Regions from separate parts of the Streptomyces sp. NPDC088350 genome, predicted to be linked through region 1. Evidence: riboswitches for the same ligand, from Rfam matches in the RefSeq annotation. Region 1 holds a riboswitch; each other region holds the start of a gene.

Region 1 (5,632 bases):
CGTCGGGCGGCGGGGTCTTCGTGCTGCGGCGGGCCATCGCTGCCGGCTCCTCTTTTCTGGTCGCTCGCCTGGGGGTCGCTCCCCTTCGGCTCACTCTTGCTGAAGCGTGAACGGGGTCTTGACGTGAACCATTGTGGACCGCGGCACTGACAACGCGGACCAGGACCCGGCGTTGGCCGCTCGGCTCCGTCACCGACGGCTGCCGCGTGAGTCCACGTGTGCGACTGCCCGCAGGCTACGCGATCTCGCTCTCGGCGTACGTCCGCCGGGAACTTCGCCGACGGTCCGCACGCTTGCATACAGTGGCGGGACGAGCAGGATTTCTGCGGTTCCAGCCAGAGAATCCGCGATCGAAGGGACGTACATGCCCATGGGTCACACGGCCACCGCCGAGGCAGGATCCGGCGGTCTGACAGCGACCGAACACCGCTTGGCCAACGGTCTGCGCGTGGTGCTCTCCGAGGACCACCTGACCCCGGTCGCGGCGGTGTGCCTCTGGTACGACGTCGGTTCCCGCCACGAGGTCAAGGGGCGTACCGGCCTGGCTCACCTCTTCGAGCACCTGATGTTCCAGGGCTCCGGACAGGTGAAGGGCAACGGACACTTCGAACTGGTGCAGGGCGCGGGCGGTTCGCTCAACGGCACCACCAGCTTCGAGCGCACGAACTACTTCGAGACCATGCCCACCCACCAGTTGGAGCTCGCCCTCTGGCTGGAGGCCGACCGCATGGGTTCCCTGCTCGCCGCCCTCGACGACGAGTCCATGGAGAACCAGCGGGACGTCGTCAAGAACGAGCGACGCCAGCGCTACGACAACGTGCCCTACGGCACCGCGTTCGAGAAGCTGACCGCCCTCGCCTACCCGGAGGGCCACCCGTACCACCACACGCCCATCGGCTCGATGGCTGACCTGGACGCGGCCACCCTGGAGGACGCGCGCGCGTTCTTCCGCACCTACTACGCGCCCAACAACGCCGTCCTGTCCGTGGTCGGCGACATCGACCCCGAGCAGACACTCGCCTGGGTCGAGAAGTACTTCGGATCCATCGCCGCGCACGACGGCAAGCCGACGCCCCGTGACGGCGCACTGCCCGACACGATGGGCGCCGAGCTGCGCGAGGTCGTCGTCGAGGAGGTCCCGGCCCGCGCCCTGATGTGCGCCTACCGGCTCCCGGAGGACGGCACGCGCGCGTCCGACGCGGCCGACCTCGCCCTCACCATCCTCGGCGGCGGCGAGTCCTCGCTCCTCTACAACCGCCTTGTACGGCGCGACCGTACGGCCGTCGCGGCCGGCTTCGGACTGCTGCGACTGGCGGGAGCGCCCTCCCTGGGGTGGCTGGACGTCAAGACGTCCGGTGACGTCGAGGTGCCGGTCATCGAGGCCGCCATCGACGAGGAGCTCGCCCGGTTCGCCGAGGAGGGCCCCACGGCCGAGGAAATGGAGCGCGCCCAGGCCCAGTTGGAGCGCGAGTGGCTGGACCGGCTCGGCACCGTCGCGGGCCGCGCCGACGAACTGTGCCGCTACGCCGTCCTGTTCGGCGACCCGCAGCTCGCCCTGACCGCCGTACAGCGCGTCCTGGACGTGACGGCACAGGAGGTCCAGGAGGTCGCCAAGGCCCGCCTGCGACCCGACAACCGCGCGGTGCTCGTGTACGAGCCGATCGCGGACGAGGACGAAGAGGACGACGAAGCAGCGGCCGCGGCCGGCGACGAGAACGAGGAGGCGGCCAAGTGACCGAGCTCGCCACGATGGAATTCCACCCGCAGCCCCAGGCCGGCGAGGCCAGGCCGTGGGCCTTCCCGGCGCCCGAGCGCGAGACGCTGGGCAACGGCCTGACCGTCCTGCGCTGCCACCGCCCCGGCCAGCAGGTCGTCGCCGTGGAGGTGCTCCTGGACGCGCCCCTGGAGGCCGAACCGGCCGGTCTGGACGGTGTCGCCACGATCACCGCGCGCGCCTTCTCCGAGGGCACCGACAAGCACTCCGCCGAGGAGTTCGCCGCCGAGCTGGAGCGCTCCGGTGCCACCCTCGACGCGCACGCCGACCACCCCGGGCTGCGCCTGAGCCTGGAGGTCCCGGCCTCGCGCCTGGCCAAGGGCCTCGGCCTGCTGTCGGACGCCCTCAGGGCGCCCGCCTTCGCCGACAGCGAGGTCGAGCGGCTGGTCCGCAACCGCCTCGACGAGATCCCGCACGAGACGGCCAACCCGTCCCGCCGCGCGGCCAAGGAGCTCTCCAAGGAGCTGTTCCCGGCGACCTCGCGCATGTCGCGCCCGCGCCAGGGCACCGAGGAGACCGTCCAGAAGATCGACTCCGGGGCCGTACGCGCCTTCTACGACCGGCACGTCCGCCCCGCGACGGCCACCGTCGTGGTCGTCGGCGACCTCACCGGCATCGACCTGGACGCGCTGCTCGCCGACACCCTCGGCTCGTGGACGGGCTCCGCCGGCCGGCCGCGCCCCGTGCCGCCGGTCACCGCCGACGACACCGGGCGGGTCGTGATCGTGCACCGGCCCGGCGCCGTCCAGACCCAACTGCTCATCGGCCGCGTCGGATCCGACCGGCACGACCGCGTGTGGCCCGCCCAGGTGCTCGGCACGTACTGCCTCGGCGGCACCCTCACCTCCCGCCTGGACCGCGTCCTGCGCGAGGAGAAGGGCTACACCTACGGTGTGCGCGCGTTCGGCCAGGTGCTGCGCTCGGCACCCGACGGCACGGGCGCCTCGATGCTCGCCATCAGCGGCTCCGTGGACACCCCGAACACCGGTCCCGCCCTGGACGACCTGTGGACGGTCCTGCGCAAGCTCGCCGAGGGCGGCCTCACCGACGCCGAGCGCGATGTCGCCGTACAGAACCTCGTCGGGGTGGCGCCGCTCAAGTACGAGACCGCGGCGGCCGTGGCGAGCACGCTGGCCGACCAGGTCGAGCAGCACCTGCCCGACGACTACCAGGCGACGCTGTACCAGCAGCTCGCCGCGACCGGCACCGTGGAGGCTACCGCGGCGGTCGTGAACGCCTTCCCGGTGGACCGTCTGGTGACGATCCTCGTCGGCGACGCGGAGCAGATCAAGGAGCCCGTGGAGGCGCTCGGCATCGGCGAAGTGACCGTCGTACCGGCCGAGTAGAGAGTCGCGCGGAGAGCCGCGTAGCAGCACGCGCGTGTGGGAGCCCTGGTGACAAAAGAGTCACCAGGGCTCCCTAATGTCCGAATTGGGGAGAGGTTGCCTGTCTGCCCTGTGGCATACCCAACAAAAGCCGTGATCCGTTTGGGGATTGAAAGTGGCCCCCCTTAGCGTCGGTCCGGCTGTCCGTCAGGCACCGCGCCGCACTCGCGGCACCGGACAGTCATCGCCGAGTCCCCGTACGGCGCGAGCCAGGGGAGCCGGGGACCCACATCAAGAGTCCCTGGGGTGAATCGGACGCCCGCGTACCGCGAGGGGGTCCGTAGGAGACCTTCCTGCTCCGAACCCGTCAGCTAACCCGGTAGGCGAGAAGGAAGGAAAGGACCAGCCACTCCATGGCGTTCACCCGCGCCACCGGGAAGCACCGTCGCCCGAGCCGGACCCACCGCACCACCGTTCGCGCCGCGAGCGTCGCGGCGCTCGCCACCACCGGCGTCGTCGGTACCCTCGCCACCGCCCCGGCGTTCGCCGCCGAGACCTCCGTCGAGCAGACCGGTCTCACCCCCGTCGTCGCCATCGGCGAGTCCGTCGCCGACAAGATCGACGCCCAGGCCGCCGCCCAGAAGCAGGCCGCCGCCGAAGCGCTGGCCAAGGAGGCCGCCCGGGCCAGGGCCGCCGCGCAGGCCAAGGCGGAGCGCGAGGCCACGGCACGCGCCGCCCGCGAGGCCGAGCGCAAGAAGCTCAACACCTTCGTCGCGCCGGTCTACGGTTCGTACGTCTCCACCGGCTACAAGACCGGCGGCTCCCTGTGGTCCTCCGGCGCCCATACGGGCATCGACTTCCACGCCTCGACCGGCACCTCCGTCCACGCGGTGGGCTCCGGCACCGTCGTCGCGGCCGGCTGGGGAGGCTCGTACGGCAACCAGGTCGTGATCAAGATGGCCGACGGCATGTACACCATGTACGGCCACCTGTCGTCCATCGGCGTCAGCGTCGGCCAGACGGTCACCCCGGGCCGGCAGATCGGCCTCTCCGGGGCGACCGGCAACGTCACCGGACCGCACCTCCACTTCGAGGCCCGGACGACCGCCGAGTACGGCTCCGACGTCGACCCGGTCGCCTACCTCCGCACGCACGGCGTGAACGTCTGACGACACAACGCCGCCCTTCCCGAAGCCCTGGCCCGCCCGGCCGGGGCTTTCGGCGTTTCCGGAGCCCATCTGTCCAAAAAATATGCATGGATTCCGGTCCGCCATCGGAAATTCCCGCTCATTGCAATAGAGTCACGGAACACACGTCAATCGTCGACGTTTCACGGGGATTAAGGCGGAGGTCGGACATGCGTATTCCGGCGCACTCGGTATGCACGGCGATCCGGGACGACATCGTCGCCGGTGTCTACGAGCGCGGGAGCCGGCTCACGGAGGAACTCCTCGCGCGCCGGTACGGTGTCTCGCGCGTCCCTGTCCGGGAGGCCCTGCGCACGCTGGAGGCCGAGGGGTTCGTGGTGACCCGGCGGCACGCGGGCGCGTGCGTCGCGGAACCGACCGAGCAGGAGGCCGCCGACCTGCTGGAGATGCGGATGCTGCTGGAGCCGCTCGGCGCCTCGCGGGCCGCCCAGCGGCGCACCGAGGCCCACCTGAAGGTGCTGCGCGGCCTCGTCAGGCTGGGCCAGGAGCGCGCCAGGAGGGGCAACAGCGAGGATCTGCGCTCCCTGGGCAGCTGGTTCCACGAGACGCTGGCACAGGCCTCCGGGAGCCCCGCGCTGACCTCGATGCTGACCCAGCTGCGGCACAAGATCGCCTGGATGTACGCGGTGGACGCGCCGGCCAACCCCGTCGAGTCCTGGGCCGAGCACGGGGCCATCGTGGACGCGGTGGCGCGCGGCGACAGCGAGCGCGCGCGGGCGATCACGGCCCTGCACACCGAGCGGGCGGGCACCGCGCACCGGCTGCGCTTTCCCGGCGGGGCGAACGGCGCGCACGGCCCGGATCGTGTGAGGACTTCGCAACCTCCCGTAAACATGTCCGGCCTGCGGCATTAACACGGGCACCGTATACAAAGAGGAGATAATTCGCGGGGGATTATTTCTGCTGCCCGCAAGGGGAATTGCGAAGGGCTCGCCCGGTAATTCGGACGAGCCCTTCGAGCTTGCGGTACATCGTTTTTTGGGCGAAAAGCACCGCCCCCATCAATGGGGAGCCGTTCAGACGGTCTCGGGGAGCTCCTCGAGGCCCTCCGCCACCAGCTTCGCCAGTCGGTCGAGGGCCGTGTCCGCGCCCTCGGCCTCGGAGGCGAGGACGATCTCCTCGCCGCCCTGGGCGCCCAGGCCCAGGACCGCGAGCATGGAGGCCGCGTTGACGGGGTTGCCGTCGGCCTTGGCGATCGTCACGGGGATACCCGCGGCCGTGGTGGCCCGGACGAAGATGGAGGCGGGGCGGGCGTGAAGGCCCTCCGCCCAGCCGACGTTGACGCGGCGCTCAGCCATGTGATGCTGCCCTTCAGAGTCTCAGGG
Region 2 (5,632 bases), on a different contig from region 1:
GGTGCGGACAACGCGGAGGTAGGACACATGAGGGCAGTGGCGGTGCTGGGTGCGACCGTGGTCGTAGGGCTTCTCGCCTCCTGCGCGGCGACGGACACCGGTACCCGGACCATGGCACGGGCCCTGCCCGCCGACGCGGCGTTCACCCACCCCGGAGTGCTGGTCAGCAAGGGCCAGTTGGACGCCGTACGGAAGAACGTGACCGCCGGCAAGCAGCCCTGGCTGAAGGCGTACTTCGGGATGCGGGACAGCAAGTACGGGTCGTACAAGTACACGGCGAAGCCGTACGCCGACGTCGACTGCCCCTGGAACGGCAAGGCCGCGCACGGCTGTGTCGAGGAGCGCGAGGACGCGATCGCGGCGTACACGCAGGCCCTGCTGTTCAGCATCACCGGGAAGCAGCACCACGCGCTCAAGGCGCGGGAGATCATGGACGACTGGTCGGCGAGGATGAAGGAGCACACCTCCGAGGACGCCGGGCTCCAGACCGCGTGGGCGGGCTCGACGTGGGCGCGGGCGGCGGAGATCGTGCGGTACGCGCCGGGCGCCGGGTGGCCGGCGGACCGGGTGCGGCGGTTCGCGACGATGCTGCGCACCGCCTACCAGCCCGAGGTCACCAAGGACCTGCCGGACTACAACGGCAACTGGGACCTCGCGATGACCGACGCCGCGATCGGCATCGCCGTCTTCCTCGACGACCACAAGGCCTTCGACGCGGCCGTCACCCGCTTCCGCGACCGCGTGCCCGCCTACTTCTACCTCGCCAAGGACGGCAAGGTGCCGCTCACCCCGGCCCGCTCCAGCGTCACCACCCCGCAGAAGCTGACGACGTACTGGTTCAAGCAGACCACCTTCAGGGACGGCGTCGCCCAGGAGACGTGCCGCAACTTCAAGCACGTCGGGTACTCGCTCGCCGCCACGGCCCACATCGCCGAGACCGCCTGGCACCAAGGGGTCGACCTCTACAACGAGGTCAAGGACCGGCTCGCCGCCGCCCTCGACCTCCACGCCCGCTACCAGCTCGGCGAGTCCGCGCCCGCCTGGCTCTGCGGCGGGAAGGTCGACCGGAACATGGGCCCCGACCTGGAGGTCGCCCTCAACCACCTGGAGGACCGGCTCGGCATGAAGGTGCCCTCCGCGCACCGGCTCGCCGAGTCGACCCGGCCGGCCGGCAGCGACGACCTCTTCGTCTCCTGGGAGACCCTCACGCACGCCGGGAACCCGGCCGACTGAAACACGTGTGACATCGGACCCCGCGGATGGCGTATAGTTGCAATCACAACGGCGCGGGGTGGAGCAGCTCGGTAGCTCGCTGGGCTCATAACCCAGAGGTCGCAGGTTCAAATCCTGTCCCCGCTACTAAGGCCAAGGGCCGGAATCCGGAAACGGATTCCGGCCCTTGGTGTTTCTCCCTCGCGTTTCTCCCCCTGTCGGCCCACCCCGCTCGCCGCCCTCCCCCCACCGGGAAAAACTGGACGCGTGGAGGAGGAGGGTCCGTACATGCGAGCCGGCGGGCGCCTGCCCGCCGATCCCGTGCCCGACCCCGGCCTCGGCCGCGTCGAGGGACGGCGCATCTCGAACACCCGCGCCGTCGTCCACCGCCTGCCCGCGCTGCTGCTGATCGTCGGCGCGTTCTACGACTACCTCACCCCGCAGGACTTCACCGCGGCCCCGTTCTTCACCGCCGCCCCGCTCGTCGCCGCCCCGCTGTACTCGCGGCGCGGCACCGTGCTCACCGGCCTGGCCTCCGTCGCCGTCGTCCTGGTGACCCACATCAGGCTCGGCATCGTCCTCCACGCCGACGCGGTCACCGAGGCGGCCACCGTGGCGACGGTCGCCGTCCTCGCCGTGCTCATCAACGTCCTCGTCCGCCGCAGCAGCGAACAGCTCGCCTCCGTGCGCGAGATCGCGGAGGCCGCCCAGCGCGCCGTACTGCCCGAACCGGCCGAGCGGATCGGCGGGTTCGAGATCGCGGCACGCTACGAGGCGGCGCAGGAGGGCGCGTTCATCGGCGGCGACCTGTACGCGGTGCAGGACACCCCGCACGGCGTACGGCTGGTCGTCGGCGACGTGCGCGGCAAGGGCATGGGCGCGGTCGCGGCCGTCGCCGTGGTCATCGGGGCGTTCCGGGAGGCCGCCGAGCAGGAGGTCACCCTGGAGGCGGTCGCGCAGCGGCTGGAGCGGGCGCTGGCGCGCGAGGGCACCCGGCGCGACGGGCTCGACGCGTTCGAGGGGTTCACCACGGCCGTCCTCGCCGAACTCCCGCACGGCGACGGCGTCGTACGGATCGTCGACCGGGGCCACCCGCCGCCGCTGCTCCTGCACGAGGACGGCACCGTGGACACCCTGCTCGTCAAGGAGCCCGCACTGCCGCTCGGGATGGGGGAGTTGGGGTTCTGGCCCGACCGCGTCGAGGAGTTCGCGTTCCCGGGAGGTTCCACGCTGCTCGTGTACACCGACGGCCTGTCCGAGGCCCGCGACTCCCACGGCGTCTTCTACGACCCCGGGGAGCGGCTGGCCGGCCGGACCTTCCGCAGCCCCGAAGCGCTGCTCGGCATCCTCGCCAAGGAGGTGCGCCGGTACTCCGGGGGCGGGATGACGGACGACATGGCGATGATCGCCGTACGGCATCCATGACCGGCATGTACGGCGGTTGTCACGGGCCGTGACCGGGTGGGCGCCCTCCGCATAACAACTGACATACCGTCAATGGCTGTGGGAATTCTGAGACCTGGTCAACTCGCCCGATTTTCGCCGGTGGTGGCCCGTTCGTCCAGCAAGGAAAGGTTAATGATCAAGCGGAACAGCTTGGAATCGGGCACCCGGGTCTATTAACGTTCGATAACGCAGCGCGGTCGTCCCAGCCGTCACAAGAGACGGCTCCGTGCGCACGCGCCGAATCCCGCGAGGGAACCGGGGAACCACCACTTGGGGTGAATCGCTCGTCGACAGCCGTGGGTACACGGCAGGTTGACGCGCGTAGGAGACCTTCCTGCTCCGAACCCGTCAGCTAACCCGGTAGGCGAGAAGGAAGGAAAGGAGCGCGCCCACGTGGCGTCCAACTCTGCTGCCCCAGAAGCCCCGTTCGTCTACGGCGGTTACCGCCCCGACGAGGGCCCCTGGGAGGAGTGGAACCCCAGCGCGGAGTCCGTTCCTCCCCAGCGCGGCAAGCACCGCGTCGCCAAGCAGCGCGGCGGCGGGGGATTCGCCCGCAGCTCCACCGTCCTGGGCGTCGGTGTCATAGCCGCCGTGAGCGCCGGCGGGATGGCCAGCGCCAACACCGGCAAGCCGCCGGTCTCGATCTCCCTGCCCGACCTGCCCTCCGTGGGCCACCTGCTGGACGACTCCTCCAGCACCCCCAAGGGTTCCGCGACCGCGCTCAGCAGCGTCGGCGTGACCACCACCGAGACCGCCAAGGGCACCTCGGGCGCGGGCGAGCTGCTGCGCAACCGGATCATGGAGCAGGCCGAACTCCAGCAGCTCCAGGTCGACGGCAAGTCGCAGGCCGCCGCCGAGGCCGCCGTCGCCAAGCAGGTCGACGCCGCCGCGGCCAAGGCCGAGAAGGACGCCGCGAAGAAGGCCGCCGACGCGAAGAAGGCCGCGGAGGCCGCCGCCAAGAAGAAGTCCGAGGCCACGAAACTCGCCGCGCTGGCCAAGCAGTACACACTGCCGGTCGGCTCGTACACGATCACCGGCACCTTCGGCCAGGCCGGCACGATGTGGTCCTCCGGCTACCACACCGGCCTCGACTTCGCCGCGCCCACCGGCACGCTGATCAAGGCCATCCACAGCGGCACGGTCACCGAGGCGGGCTGGGCCGGGGCGTACGGCTACCGCACGATCATCACCCTCAGCGACGGAACCGAGCTGTGGTTCTGCCACCAGTCCTCGATCAACGTCAGCGTCGGCCAGAAGGTCGCCACCGGTGACGTCATCGGCCGCGTGGGCGCCACCGGCAACGTGACCGGGCCGCACCTCCACCTGGAGGTGCACCTCAACGGCGCGGCCACCGCCAGCGACCCGGCGCCCTGGCTGCGCAGCAAGGGCCTCAACCCCTGACCCACCCGCTGGAATATCCGGTTCCGGCCCGGCGGTTGACGTGGAGCATGACTTCTCTTCGCAAGCTGGGCCGGTCCGACCTCGAAGTGTTCCCCCTCGTCCTCGGCGGCAACGTCTTCGGCTGGACCGCCGACGAGGCGGACTCGTTCGCCGTGCTCGACGCCTACACCGCCGCCGGGGGCAACTTCGTCGACACCGCCGACTCGTACACGGCGTGGATCGAGGGCAACAAGGGCGGCGAGTCCGAGACCGTCATCGGCAAGTGGCTCAGGTCCCGCGGCAACCGCTCCGACGTCGTCATCGCCACCAAGGTCAGCCAGCACCCCGAGTACCCGGGCCTGTCCGCCGCCAACATCAAGGCCGCCGCCGACGCCTCCCTCACCCGCCTGGGCACCGACTACATCGACCTCTACTACCCGCACTTCGACAAGGAGGAAGTGCCGGTCGAGGAGATCGTCGGCGCGCTCGACGACCTGGTCAGGGCGGGCAAGGTGCGGCACATCGCCGCCTCCAACATCTCCCCCGAGCGGCTCCAGGCGTCCCTCGACTTCTCCGACCGCGAGGGCCTGGCCCGCTATGTCGCGATCCAGCCGCACTACAACCTCGTCTCCCGCGACACCTACGAGGGCGAACTGCGGGACGTAGCCGAACGCGGCGGCCTCTCCGCCCTTCCGTACTTCGCGCTCGCGGCCGGCTTCCTCACCGGCAAGTACCGCCCCGGTACGAGCGTGGAGAGCGCCCGTGCCGGACGCGCGGCGCAGTACCTCGCATCGGAGCGCGGCCTACGGGTGCTGACCGCCCTGGACGAGGTCGCGCAGGCCCACGACGCCCCGGTCGCCACGGTCGCCCTGGCCTGGCTCGCCGCCCGGCCGACGGTCACGGCCCCGATCGCCTCGGCCCGCACGGTCGACCAACTGCCCGCGCTGCTCGCCGTGGCCGAACTGGAGCTGACGGACACGGAGATCGCGAAGCTCACGGAGGCGTCGGCCTAGGCAGGCATCAGGACCGGTACGGGTTGTACACGGGAGTCCCGTACGACCCGTACACCGGCGGCCACGGCGGCACCACCACCGGCACCGGTGGCGCCGTCCGCCGCGCCGCGTAGTCCAGCGCGGGCCGCGCCACCTCCCGGCACAGCCACAGCCCGTGCAGCAACTCCCTTTCCCGTACGGCGAAGTCGGCGCCGGCGCGGCCCCGTCCGGCCCGGTGCCGCAGGAACGCAAGGGAGGTCGCGTACGCCTCGTACTGGGCGACCGAGCGGGCGGCCGGTCTGCCGAGGCGGTGGCCGGCGTACTGGCGGGCCAGGCGGCGGGCCTTCATCGAGCCGAGCACGAAGGGTTCGGCCGGGGTCAGCCAGCCCGCGCAGACGTACACGGGCAACTCCTCGCGCACGGTGCGCAGTTCGCGCTGCCGGGTCCAGACCGCGAGCCAGGTGAGCAGGCCGAACGCGGGGACCATGAAGGCGCCGTAGACCTCGAAGAAGCCGTACTGGCCGAACGTGGAGGAGCCGTTCCACATCGCGTGCATGCCCATCGCGAGCAGCAGTCCGGTCAGGGGTACCAGCACGCGCCGG
Region 3 (5,632 bases), on a different contig from region 1:
GCGACAGCGCCCACTTCGACTCGCTCACCCCGCACCGGCTCGCCGCCGCCGACGAGACCGGTGTCGAGGTCCTGTTCGTCCACACCCTGTTGCAGAGCCCCACGGCCGCCCTGTGCCTGGGCCCGATCATCGGAGACACGCCATGAGCGGCAACAACATCGAGGACAAGTTCCCGCGCGCCCTGTGGATACGACTCATCATCTACATCGCCGTCGGCCACCTCTTCGCGGCCTTCATCTACCTGCTGTTCTCCCTGGGCGCCAAGTAGCCCGCCGCAGCCGTCGGTTCAGTCGAGCAGGCGCTCGCGCAGCCGCTCCCGGACCTCCGGGGTGATCCCCAGCCCCTGCTCCAGATAGGTGTCCACCCCGCCCCAGGTCTCCTCGACGGTGTCGAAGGCCGCCGTCAGATACTCGGCGCGGGCGTCGAAGAGGGGGCTGAGGAGTTCCATCACCTCGGGGGAGTGGCCCGCGGCGGAGGCGCCGCTGCGGCGCACTTGATAGCGGCGGTGCTTGGCGTTCGACTCCAGGTAGTCGGCGAGGATCGCCTCGCGCTCCACGCCCACGGCGACAAGCGTCACGGCTATCGACAGGCCCGCGCGGTCCTTGCCCGCCGCGCAGTGCATCAGCGCGGGGACGCTGTCCTCGGCGAGAGAGCGCAGCACCTGGGAGTGCTCGGTGGTGCGCTCCTTGATGATCGTGCGGTACGAGGCGATCATCCGGTCGGCGCCCTTGCCGTCGCCGAGGATCCCGCGCAGCTGTTCGATCTCGCCGTCCCGGACCATCTTCCAGAACTCGGAGCCGTCCGCCGGGTCGCTCAGCGGCAGGTTCACATTGCGCACTCCGGGCAGCTCGACGTCGGGGCCCTCCAGCTTCTGGTCCGACGCGTTGCGGAAGTCGAAGATCGTGTGCAGCCCGAGGGAGGCGAGGAACGCCGCATCCTCGTCGGTCGCGTGCGCCAAATGGCCGCTGCGGAACAGCACTCCGTGCCGCACCTGCCGTCCGTCCACCGTCGGAAGTCCGCCCACGTCCCGGAAATTGCGCACTCCGGACAACTCCGGCTCGGTCGACGGAATCTGCTGCGTCACGAGGACTCCTCCCACTCGGCCCGACGGCGCGGCTCACCGGCGGGCACGTTCCCGACGATACGACATCGATTCCTCGGGCCATGAGTTGTCCACAGACGTTGCCTCACAGGCCCCGGGCCATTGATGATGTTGCCACTTGAGTGGACTTGTTCGAATCTGTGAGGGACTTGATGCTGGAGATCGCCGAGAACGGCCGTACGTGGGTGCTGTCGGGCCCCACGAGCAGCTACGCCGTCCATCTCACCGAGCGCGACGAGCTGCTCCACCTGCACTGGGGCCCCGCCATCGCCTTGGCGGACGCCGAGGAGCTCGCCGCCCGCCCGCTGCCCGGCGGCTCCTCCTTCGAGTCCCCGCTCGACGGACGCGAGGAGTACCCCGTCGAGGGCGGCCCCCGCTTCGCCCGGCCCGCCCTGTCCGTGCGCACGCCCGAGCGCCGGGGCACGGAATGGACCTTCGAGCGCTACGACACCGAGGACGACGAGCTGCGGCTGCGCTTCCGGGACAGCGGACTGGCGATCACCCTGCACTACCGGACGCGCGGCGACGTCGTAGAGCGCTGGACGACCCTGGACAACGACGGGCCCGGGGCTCTGGAGCTGTTGCGCGCCGACTCCGCCGTGTGGACGTTGCCCGAGCGGGAGGGATGGGGGCTGTCGCAGTTGCACGGGCGGTGGGCCGCCGAGTCCCGGCTGGTGCGTTCCGGTCTCACCTACGGTGAGAAGGTCATCGGCAGCCGTCGCGGACACACCGGACACCAGCACCTGCCCTGGGTCGCCCTCGACCTCGACGCGACCGAGGAGCGCGGCGAGGTCTACGGGTGTGCTCTCGGCTGGTCGGGGTCCTGGCGGATCGCCGTGGCCCAACTCTCGGACGCGCGCGTGCAGATCAGCGGCGGCGCCGGGTACGACGACTCCGGGCTGCTGCTCCTGGAGCCGGGGGAGTCCTTCACGACCCCCGTCTTCGCCGGCCTGTGGAGCGACGGCGGCTTCGGGGCGGCCAGCCGCACCTGGCACACGTACCAGCGGACGTACGTCATCCCGGACGCGGACCAGGACCGGCCGGTGCTCTACAACTCCTGGGAGGCCACCCAGTTCGACATCTCCGAGGAGCAGCAGGGCGTGCTCGCGCGGCGTGCGGCGGCGGCCGGGGTCGAGCTGTTCGTGGTCGACGACGGCTGGTTCGGGAAGCGCACCAGCGACCGCGCCGGACTCGGCGACTGGACCCCGAACCCGGACCGCTTCCCCGGCGGTCTCAAGCCGCTCGCCGACTACGTGCACGCGCTCGGCATGCAGTTCGGCATCTGGGTCGAGCCCGAAATGGTCAATCCGGACAGCGACCTGTACCGCGCGCACCCCGACTGGGTGCAGTTCCAACCGGGACGAAAGCGGACGGAGTTCCGCAATCAGCTCGTGCTGAACCTGGCCCGAGAGGACGTCCAGGAGTACCTCTGGGAGCGCCTCGACACGCTGCTGACCAGCGCCCCGATCGACTATGTGAAGTGGGACTTCAACCGCTGCTTCACCGACGCCGGCTGGCCCGGCGAGGCCTATCCGCAGCGCCTCTGGGTCGACCATGTGCACGCCCTGTACGGCCTGTTGGACCGGCTGCGGGCGGCCCACCCGGGCGTGGCCTTCGAGTCCTGCTCGGGCGGTGGCGGCCGGATCGACCTCGGCATCATGAGCCGCACGGACCAGGTGTGGACCTCGGACAACACCGACCCGCTCGACCGGCTCGCCATCCAGCACGGCTTCAGCCAGATCCACCCCGCGCGCGTGATGGCCGCCTGGGTCACCGACAGCCCGAACACCCAGCTCAACGACCGGGTCAGCAGCCTGCGCTTCCGATTCGTGAGCGCCATGGCCGGGGTGCTCGGCGTGGGCGGCGACCTCTCGGAGTGGACCGAGGAGGAACTCGCCGAGGCCCGCCGGTGGGTGGACCTCTACAAGGAGATCCGGCCGCTCGTGCAGCACGGCGACCTCCACCGGCTGCGCCCGCCGACGGGCGGACTGAGCGCCGTGCAGTACGTGCGCGGCGACGAGACCGTCGTCCTCGCCCTGCTCCAGGCGCAGCACTACGGCGAGCCGTTGCCGGCGCTCCGGCTGCGCGGGCTCGACCCGTCGGCGTCGTACGAATGCCTCGAAACGGGCGAAGTCCACCGAGGCGCGGTCCTGTTGCATCACGGGCTGCGGACCGGGTTGCGTGGTGACCTCGATGCGACGGTTCTCCGACTGCGTCGCATCTGAGCCTTCTGTCCTAATTGCAGCCTTCGTTCCAACTCGCTCTGGAATAAGGGAACCTGAGGGGCATGTACGTGATCAGCGTCATATTCGTGACCGTACGTCGTTCGTCATGTTCACGTAATTGACGTGCTTTTCCAGGGGAATTGAAGGATGGACCCCCGGGGAATTCACGGAGGGTGACTGTGAATTCCCACAGGGGATCACAAGAAACGCATATCCGTGGAACCTCCTGCTTGTCCCTTTGCGTCTTCCTCGCTTACGTTCGCCACCAATCCGGACGGACGCCCAATCCTGCCGCCGCCCGGACTCCGCACACACCCACCCGTATGCGGCAGGAGCGGGGGACCCACAGGTAGGACGCCTGTTCCGGTCTCCGGAACGGGCTTGGGGTAAAGCCGCGACCAGCGCGCGGCCGGGCATCTCCAGCCCGCACCCGACAGCTCACCTCGCAGGCGCCGGAGAGGAATTCGTCATGCCCGCGAAGGGTAAGCACCGCCGCCCGAAGTCCCCGCGACTCGCCCGCTCGATAGCCGTAGCCGGAACCGGCGGCGCCGCGCTCGCCCTGCCGCTCATGGGGGCCGCCGGCGCCCATGCCGCGACTACGACTTCCGCTCCGGAAAAGGCCGTTCAGTCGGTTCCGGCCAGTGAGAAGACGGTTGCGGAGAAGACGACCGCCAAGGCCGCGAACGTGAAGACGTATGCGGTGAAGGCGGGTGACTGGCTCGCGAAGATCGCCGAGGACCAGGACGTCACCGGCGGCTGGAAGAAGATCTACCAGGACAACCGTGAGGCCATCGGCGGCGACCCGTCGCTGATCCACCCGGGCCTGAAGCTCACCCTCGGCCAGAAGGCCACGACGAGTGGGACGGGCAAGTCGTCCAAGTCGTCCAAGCCGTCCGGTTCTTCGGCGCCCTCGTCCTCGTCGTCGTCCTCCTCGTCCTCCTCGTCTTCCTCGAAGAGCACGACGGCGACACAGAGCGCCGAGAGCACCAGCACCTCCAGCGGCTACACCCTCCCCGTGGTCGGCGCCACCATCGGCACCGGCTACCACGTCGCGGGCAGCATGTGGTCCAGCGGCTACCACACGGGCGTCGACTTCGTCGTCCCGACCGGCACCACCGTCAAGGCGGTCGCCGCCGGCACGGTCGTCTCCGCGGCCTACGACGGCGCCTACGGCAACGAGGTCGTGATCCGGCACGCGGACGGCGAGTACTCGCAGTACGCGCACCTGTCGCAGCTGTCCGTCTCGGCCGGCCAGACCGTGACCGAGGGGCAGCAGATCGGCCTCTCCGGTGCGACCGGCAACGTGACCGGCCCGCACCTGCACTTCGAGATCCGGACCACTCCGTACTACGGCTCGGACGTGGACCCGGTCGCCTACCTCCGCTCGCACGGCGTCACCGTCGGCTGACCTCTCGGGGCCCGGCGCAGGGCAGTTCCTGGCGTCAACGCCCCTGCTCAGAGGCTTATTCCGACTTTGGGCAACCCTTTACAAGTGGCTTATCTCACCGCCCGTCAACCCCTAAATACGATCGCGTAGGTCACACTCCAGGGTGAATTATGGTTGCCGTGGCTAACGATTCGAAGAGCGACAGCAGATCAGTGATCGGGTCGTACGTGGCGGTGGGGGACAGCTTCACCGAGGGCGTCGGCGACCCCGGGCCCGACGGGGCGATGGTCGGCTGGGCCGACCGGTTCGCGGTACTGCTCGCGGACCGCCGACCCGAGGGCGACTTCGAGTACACCAACCTTGCCGTGCGCGGGAAACTGCTCGACCAGATCGTGGCCGACCAGCTCACCCGGGCCAAGGAGATCGGCCCGGACCTGGTCTCCTTCTGCGCGGGCGGCAACGACATCATCCGTCCCGGCACCGACCCCGACGAGGTCGCCGAGCGCTTCGAACGCGCGGTCGCCGACCTCACCCGTGCCGTCGGCACCGTCATGGTGACGACCGGGTTCGACACCCGTGGTGTGCCCGTGCTCAAGCATCTGCGCGGCAAGATCGCCACCTACAACGGACATGTCCGGGCCATCGCCGACCGGTACGGCTGCCCGGTGCTCGACCTGTGGTCCCTGAAGACGGTCCAGGACCGGCGGGCCTGGGACGGCGACCGGCTGCATCTCTCTCCCGAGGGGCACACGCGCGTGGCGCTCCGCGCAGGCCAGGTCCTCGGCGTCGAGGTCCCGGTCGACCCGGACCAGCCCTGGCCCCCGCTGCCGCCGCGCGGCACGCTCGACATCCGGCGCGACGACGTGCACTGGGCGCGCGAGTACCTGGTGCCGTGGATCGGGCGCCGGTTGCGCGGCG

What was found. A riboswitch is a leader RNA that binds a small molecule or an ion and turns the genes downstream of it on or off. The one in region 1 is predicted to bind cyclic di-AMP.
Region 2: linked by a shared signal. The riboswitch ahead of ACIQBL_RS37425 (M23 family metallopeptidase) and the one ahead of ACIQBL_RS44355 (M23 family metallopeptidase) in region 1 are both predicted to bind cyclic di-AMP.
Region 3: linked by a shared signal. The riboswitch ahead of ACIQBL_RS12840 (peptidoglycan DD-metalloendopeptidase family protein) and the one ahead of ACIQBL_RS44355 (M23 family metallopeptidase) in region 1 are both predicted to bind cyclic di-AMP.

What each region holds. Positions count from the first base shown of each region.
Region 1 covers NZ_JBIVNL010000019.1:42,963-48,594, reverse strand. The annotation lists gene ACIQBL_RS44370 (DNA topoisomerase (ATP-hydrolyzing) subunit A) at 1-37, opposite strand, end outside; gene ACIQBL_RS44365 (M16 family metallopeptidase) at 365-1,735, shown strand; gene ACIQBL_RS44360 (M16 family metallopeptidase) at 1,732-3,120, shown strand; cyclic di-AMP (ydaO/yuaA leader) riboswitch at 3,335-3,500, shown strand; gene ACIQBL_RS44355 (M23 family metallopeptidase) at 3,513-4,268, shown strand; gene ACIQBL_RS44350 (GntR family transcriptional regulator) at 4,457-5,161, shown strand; gene ACIQBL_RS44345 (HPr family phosphocarrier protein) at 5,324-5,605, opposite strand.
Region 2 covers NZ_JBIVNL010000012.1:306,526-312,157, forward strand. The annotation lists gene ACIQBL_RS37410 (alginate lyase family protein) at 28-1,233, shown strand; tRNA gene ACIQBL_RS37415 (tRNA-Met) at 1,286-1,359, shown strand; gene ACIQBL_RS37420 (PP2C family protein-serine/threonine phosphatase) at 1,501-2,637, shown strand; cyclic di-AMP (ydaO/yuaA leader) riboswitch at 2,884-3,040, shown strand; gene ACIQBL_RS37425 (M23 family metallopeptidase) at 3,052-4,059, shown strand; gene ACIQBL_RS37430 (aldo/keto reductase) at 4,107-5,051, shown strand; gene ACIQBL_RS37435 (PrsW family intramembrane metalloprotease) at 5,059-5,632, opposite strand, start outside.
Region 3 covers NZ_JBIVNL010000003.1:651,769-657,400, reverse strand. The annotation lists gene ACIQBL_RS12860 (helix-turn-helix domain-containing protein) at 1-146, shown strand, start outside; gene ACIQBL_RS12855 (DUF6126 family protein) at 143-268, shown strand; gene ACIQBL_RS12850 (tyrosine-protein phosphatase) at 287-1,084, opposite strand; gene ACIQBL_RS12845 (alpha-galactosidase) at 1,255-3,327, shown strand; cyclic di-AMP (ydaO/yuaA leader) riboswitch at 3,630-3,792, shown strand; gene ACIQBL_RS12840 (peptidoglycan DD-metalloendopeptidase family protein) at 3,797-4,735, shown strand; gene ACIQBL_RS12835 (SGNH/GDSL hydrolase family protein) at 4,927-5,632, shown strand, end outside.